DNA from 2 places in the Burkholderia sp. JKS000303 genome. Region 1 is predicted to be linked to the other one. Evidence: predicted binding sites of a transcription regulator. Region 1 holds the regulator's gene; the other holds the start of a gene.
What was found. The regulator FliA, encoded in region 1, starts transcription of late flagellar genes. The targets are predictions, from matches to a motif close to CTAAAGTTTNNNNNNNNNNNGCCGNTA.
Positions count from the first base shown of each region.

Region 2: fliS (flagellar export chaperone FliS) is a predicted target of FliA. The motif match lies at 1,969-1,995, and genes of this name have one in related genera.

Region 1 covers NZ_PDBZ01000001.1:1,382,947-1,386,349, forward strand. The annotation lists gene ahcY (adenosylhomocysteinase) at 1-1,297, opposite strand, end outside; S-adenosyl-L-homocysteine riboswitch at 1,330-1,452, opposite strand; gene BX604_RS06665 (RNA polymerase sigma factor FliA) at 1,530-2,264, opposite strand; gene BX604_RS06670 (MinD/ParA family ATP-binding protein) at 2,280-3,098, opposite strand; gene flhF (flagellar biosynthesis protein FlhF) at 3,091-3,403, opposite strand, start outside.
Region 2 covers NZ_PDBZ01000001.1:1,717,363-1,720,765, reverse strand. The annotation lists gene BX604_RS08335 (flagellar hook-length control protein FliK) at 1-1,054, opposite strand, end outside; gene BX604_RS08330 (flagellar protein FliT) at 1,130-1,462, opposite strand; gene fliS (flagellar export chaperone FliS) at 1,459-1,893, opposite strand; gene fliE (flagellar hook-basal body complex protein FliE) at 2,039-2,383, opposite strand; gene fliF (flagellar basal-body MS-ring/collar protein FliF) at 2,632-3,403, shown strand, end outside.

The sequences.
Region 1 (3,403 bases):
TTTCATCGAGATGCTTCGGCAGCACGTACACCTTGTTCTCGTACTCGGCGCCGCGCACGAACAGCTCGATCTGCGCGAGCGTCTGGTTCGCGAACGAGTTCGACATCACGAACGACGGGTGGCCGGTCGCGCAGCCGAGGTTCACCAGGCGGCCTTCGGCCAGCAGGATCACGCGCTTGCCGTCCGGGAAGATGATGTGGTCGACCTGCGGCTTGATGTTTTCCCACTGGTACTGGCGGGTCGACGCGACGTCGATTTCCGAGTCGAAGTGGCCGATGTTGCAGACGATCGCGTTGTGGCGCATCGCCTTCATGTGGTCGTGGCCGATCACGTGGAAGTTGCCGGTCGCCGTCACGAAGATGTCGGCCTTGTCGGCTGCGTATTCCATCGTCACGACGCGGTAGCCTTCCATCGCCGCCTGCAGCGCGCAGATCGGATCGATTTCGGTGACCCACACGGTCGCGCCCAGGCCGCGCAGCGATTGCGCGCAGCCCTTGCCCACGTCGCCGTAGCCCGCGACGACCGCGACCTTGCCCGCGATCATCACGTCGGTCGCGCGCTTGATGCCGTCGACCAGCGATTCACGGCAGCCGTACAGGTTGTCGAACTTCGACTTGGTGACCGAGTCGTTCACGTTGAACGCCGGGAACGGCAGGCGGCCGTCCTTTTCCATCTGGTACAGGCGGTGCACGCCGGTCGTGGTTTCTTCGGTCACGCCCTTGATGTGCGCGAGACGCTTCGAGTACCAGGTCGCGTCGAGGTCGAGGTGCTTCTCGATCGACTTGTACAGCGCGACTTCTTCCTCGTTGGTCGGCTTCGCGATCACCGAACGGTCCTTCTCGGCCTTCGAGCCGAGGATCAGCAGCAGCGTTGCGTCGCCGCCGTCGTCCAGGATCATGTTCGCGAATTCGCCGTTCGGCCATTCGAAGATGCGGTGCGAGAACTCCCAGTATTCGTCGAGCGATTCGCCCTTGAACGCGAACACCGGCGTGCCGGATTCGACGATCGCGGCAGCAGCGTGGTCCTGCGTCGAGAAGATGTTGCACGACGCCCAGCGAACGTCCGCGCCGAGCGCCTTCAGCGTCTCGATCAGCACGCCGGTCTGGATCGTCATGTGCAGCGAACCCGCGATGCGCGCGCCCTTCAGCGGCTGCTGCGCCTTGTATTCGTCGCGGATCTGCACGAGGCCCGGCATTTCGGTCTCGGCAATGTTCAATTCCTTGCGGCCCCAGCCGGCCAGCGCCATGTCGGCGACGACGTAATCCTTGGAAGCCTGGGAATCAATAATGGCGTTCATCACGCCCTCCTTTCTAAAAAGTTTCTAGATTGGTGACGTGAGCGCCGTTCAGGAAGCGGGGCCGGCGCGAAACCACTGTCTCGCCGCACGGCTGCTTGGTGAAGCTCTCCGAGCCTGGCGGACGCAGAAGGTCCGTCGCAACGCTCCTCGGAAAACGGGAGGGATTGTAGCAAATCGGCGCAAGAATTGCGCGGCACGCGCGGCGTCGGCGCGCGTGAGCACAATGAAAGGGTCAGGTTTCCGCGCCGACCCACGCCTGTTCGCGCAACCGCGCGCGCAGCCGCGCGACGGCCTGGCTGTGCAGCTGGCACACGCGCGACTCGCTGACTTCGAGCACCGCGCCGATCTCGCGCAGGTTCAGGCCCCGCTCGTAGTACAGCGACATCAGCAGCTTCTCGCGCTCGGGCAGCCGCTCGATCGCTTCGACGAGCGCCTCGCGCAGGTGGTCGTCGAGCAGCGCCGACAGCGGATCGGCGTGATCGACGCGGTAGCGGTCGAGGAACGGCTCGTCGTCGGCCGCGCGGTCGAAATCCTCGTAGTAGATGAGCTGGCTGCCGTGCAGGTCCTGCAACATCCCCTGGTATTCGTCGAGCGGCATCTTCAGGTGCTGCGCGATCTCGGCCTCGCTCGCCGAGCGGCCGAGGTGCTGCTCGACCTGGTGCACCGCGTGCTCGACCTCGCGCGACGTCTTGCGCAGGCTGCGCGGCAGCCAGTCGTTGCTGCGCAGCTCGTCGAGCATCGCGCCGCGAATGCGCTGGGTCGCGTAGGTTTCGAACTGCGCGCCCTGGTCTTCCTTGTAGCGGCCGGCCGCATCCATCAGGCCGATCATGCCGGCCTGGATCAGGTCGTCAAGGTCGACGCTCGCCGGCATCTTCGCGACGAGCTGCAACCCCAGGCGCCGCACGAGCGGCGCGTATTGCGCGAGCACGTCGGCCTGGGTCATCTTTCCTTGAGCGTTGTACATCATGGCTCTCTCCTTCGCTCACGCGGCGTGGGCCGCACCCGCCTCATACGACGGCTTGCCGCCCGCGTGGACGGCGCGGCCCGCCCCCGAACGCGGGCGCATCGGCCAGTACAGCAAGTCGGCGGCAATCTGCCGGTAGTCGCGCGCGGCAGCCGACGACGGGAACGCGTCGACCGCGGTATGCCTCAGTGCGCGCGCCCGCTCGACGAGCGGGTCGGCGCTCACGCAGCCGGCATCCGCGATCGACACCGTCAAGTAGCGGCTCGCGACGCCTGCCAGGTTGTCGAAGGCGGTCTTCGCGTCCGTGTGATTGCCGACGTGGTTGGTCAGCACGCGGAACTGCGCGAGCGCGTGCGTGAAATGCAGGCGCTTCATGCACGCGTAGGCCTCGGTGATCGCCTGCGCGGCGACCCGCGTGACGATCAGCACGTCGTGCGCTTCGCGCGCGAGCGCCGAGAGCGCCCCGTCGGCGCCGAGCCGCGCATCGACCAGCACGATGTCGGCCTGGCCGTCGATGAAGTCGCTCAGCTGCGCGTCGCTGTAGCCATCGCGCGCGAGCTGCCCGGCCGCGCACAGGCTGAAGCCGGCGGCCACCCGCGTGCGTTCGCCGTCGCGCAGCGAGGCGCCCGCCAGCGTCGCGGCGGCCGAATGCACGTCCGTGCGCTCGTCGACGACGAGCACGTCCTTGCCGAGCGCGACCAGCGCCGCCGCGAGGTTCAGGACGGTGGCCGTGCAGCCGACGCCCGCCGGCCCGCCCGTCACCGCGACGATGCGCGACGCGCGCCCGGCCAGCAGGCGGCGCAGCCCCTCGGCCTGGTCGATGATCCGTTTATCCAAATCGCACCTCGTGCAGCTCGGCGGTGGAACGTGCGGTCAGTGCGGAAAGCAGCGTCGGCATGTCCTCGTCTTGCGGCACGAAGGGCGAGCCGTCGCGCGGCACACAGAACGCGCTTTTCAGCAGGAATCGGGTCGTCGCGACATACAGGTTCTCCGGCACCTTCTGGCCGGTCGACACGTAGTGGACGGGCAGCTTGTAGCGGATCACCGTGTCGAGCACGCCGCCCAGGTGCGTCGCTTCGTCGAGCTTGGTCAGGATGCAGCCGGCGAGATCCGGGGATGCCGCCTGCGGATGCTCGCCCGCG
Region 2 (3,403 bases), 330 kb from region 1:
CGTTCAACACCAGTTCCGCGTCGACGGTGCCGAGCGACGGCAACGTCAGCGTCAGCCGCGTGCGCCATGCGATGCCGTCGCCCGCGTCGTCGCTGTGCGATGCGCGGCCGCCGGACTCGTCGGGCTCGATCGTCCAGTCGAGGCGTGCGCCGGGCCATGCCTCGCCGCTCCAGCGGAACTGGTCGGTCGCGAGCGCATCGAGCTGCTGCCGGACGATCGGCACGGCGTCCGGGTGCACGGCAGCCGCGGTCTGCGCCTGCGGGTCGGCCGACGCGGCGGCCAGCTCGGCGCGCGCGGGCGTCCAGCGCAAGTCGGCATGCTCGCCGAGCGGATCGGCGGCCATGCCGGCCGCGCCCGACGCTGCGTATTGCCGCGCGCCCGCAGCAGCGTTCTGCGCGAGTGCGTTCGACATCGTGCCGCCCGGCTGCGCGGCGTTTCGTCCCGCGGCCGGCAGCGACGAGCGCGGCGCGAGCAGTTCGTCGAGCACGTCGGACGTGTCGAACTGCGCGCCGTCCGCGGCAGCCTGCCCGGGCGCGGCAAGTCGCGCCTGCGGTTCGCGCAGCAGCGCGGCGAGCGGGCGCTGGCCGGCCAGCCATTGCGCGAGATGGGATTCGTAGAAGAGGCCGCTTTCGCTCACGGCCTGCGCGAGCGCGGCATGCAGCACCGCGACGGGCGGCGCGGCGGCAGTCGTGGCAGTCGCGGCAGACGTGGAGGCCGACGCCGCAGGGCCGGACGCCGGCGGCGTTGCCGGATCGGTCAGCAGCACGGAGGGATCGGCCAGCAGCGGCGTTCGCCCGGCGACCACGGGCGTCGCGGCGCCGCCCACGCGCGAGATCGCATCGAGCGCGAGCGCGACATCGGACAGTGCGGTTTGCGCGGAGGCAGGCGGTGCCGCGGGCGAGCCGTTCGCCGCGGACGTCGACGACGCGCCGGCGCCCGGCGTGCCGACCTGCGCGGTCGCGCCGCCGCCGGCGGGCGCCGACACGGTGCCGGTCAGCAGGCTGTCGAGGCGGCTCGCCAGCAGGGCGGCCGCAACGGAGTCGATACCGGTCATGATCGGAGCCTGCTCACCTCAGCCACCTCGTTGCGAATCCGGGCGCGCGGAAACCGCGGCCGCGGCCAACGAACGCTACCCGCGTGCGCGGTAGAGATCGGTCAATACCTTGGTCGAGCGCCGCGCCTCGAACAGCGCGGACAGCCGCGCGACTTCCGGGCTCGCGAGATCGCGGATCGCGGCGTCGTCGGCGAGGATGCGGCGGATCAGGCCGAGCTTGCGTCCGAGGTCCGATTCATCGAGCGTGACGCCCGGATCGGCCTCCTTCAGTCCGTCGACGAGTTGCAGGAATTCAGCCTGCAATTCCGGCAGCGCGCTCCAGTCCGCCCCGCGCGCCGCGCACAGCATCCGGCCGGACACGGCCGCGAGCGCCTCGTAACGCGCGAAATACTCGGCCTTGCAATTCATCGCACCGCGCCCGCTGCCTGTTGTGCGGTCATGCGCGCGACTTCCGGCGCGATGCCCGTCCATGCTTCCTCGAGCGTCGCGAGCAGCCCGTCGACCTCGACCAGCATCGCGTCGCTCGCGTCCGCATTGGCCTGCAGCAGGCGCCGGCCGATATACGCGTACAGCGCGTCCAGGCGCGTGGCGATCTCGCCGCCCGCGTCGCGGTTCAGCGAGGCCTGCAGGCCGCTCTCGACGATCCCGATCGCCTTGCCGATCGCTTCGCCGCGGGCCGGCACGTTGCCTTGCTGCAAGTGCAGGCGCGCGAGCGCGATGGCCTGCCGCGCGCCCTGGTACAGCATCGCGATCAGCCGGTGCGGGGACGCGCCCATCACCCCCGTCTCGACGCCGACACGCGCGTACGCACTGGCTCCAGCGTGGCCTGGGGAAAACATGCGCTTCTCCTTTTGATGCGTTGACGATGCGAAGGCCGCCGCCCTGCATTGCACGACGCGGCCATCTTCCGCAGTTATCGGAAGGAATTCGGAAAGCTTTAGGCGTACGGGCCGCCGGCCCGTCGACGCGGCCGGCCGGCGCGCGTCACACCGACATCTGCATGATGTCGTTGTAGGCGCTCACGAGCTTGTTGCGGACCTGGAGCCCGAACTGGAAGCCGATGTTGGCCTTCTGCATGTCGACCATCACGTCGTTCAGCGACACGTTCGGCGCGCCGACTTCGAACGCCTGCGCCTCGCCGAGCGCGTGCTGCTGGTCGCCGCTGATCTTGTCGAGCGACGCCTTCATCGCGCTCGCGAACGTGCCGGCGGTCGCGGCGCCCGAGCCGGCGAGCGCGGCCGTCGGGCTTGCGACCCCGCTGGACGCCTGTGCGGCCATCGCCTGCATCTGTTGCAACACCGATCCGATTCCGCTGACGTTGGCAGCCATGCTGTCCCCAGACATATGAGAAGAGACCCGGCCTGGCCGGGCGATCCGCCGGTGCCGCACGACGCGCACCATGCCGGATCGCGAAAAAGGATAGCAGCGCAGCGCGCGCCAAAGCCGCGAAAGTACGGGGGAAACCCCGCTCTTTTCGGTCGATCGGACACTCCGCCGGATCACGATAATCGCATCGTGTCATTGTCCGTCCGCTCGTCCGAGCGGCTCAGTCGTCCCGCTCCGGAGAAACTCGTCGCATGGATTCGCAGGCCAATTCGCTGATCAACCCCGACGCCCGCGCGGGCCTCGCCAGCCCGGTGCCAGGCGCCACCGCGGCCGCCGCGCTGCCGGGGGCGGGCGGCGCTGGCGCGGACTTCGGGTTGGGCGGCTTCGCCGAACGCATCCCGGGCATCTCGCGGATGAAGGGCAACCCGAAGCTGCCGTTCGTGATCGCCGTCGCGTTCGCGGTCGCCGTGATCACCGCGCTCGTGCTGTGGAGCCGCGCGCCCGACTACCGCGTGCTGTACAGCAACCTGTCGGACCGCGACGGCGGCGCGATCATCACCGCGCTCCAGCAGGCAAACGTTCCATACAAGTTCGCCGACGCCGGCGGCGCGATCCTCGTGCCGTCGAACCAGGTGCATGAAACGCGCCTCAAGCTCGCCGCGATGGGCCTGCCCAAGGGCGGCTCGGTCGGCTTCGAGCTGATGGACAACCAGAAATTCGGCATCAGCCAGTTCGCCGAGCAGGTGAACTACCAGCGCGCGCTCGAAGGCGAGCTGCAGCGCACCATCGAGTCGATCAACGCCGTGCGCGGCGCGCGCGTGCATCTCGCGATCCCGAAGCCGTCGGTGTTCGTGCGCGACAAGGAAGCGCCGAGCGCGTCCGTGTTCGTCGATCTCTACCCCGGCCGCGTGCTCGACGACGGCCAGGTGCAGGCGATCACGCGGATGGTGTCGTCCGGCGTGCCCGACATGCCTGCGAAGAACGTGACGATCGTCGACCAGGACGGCAACCTGCTGACCCAGT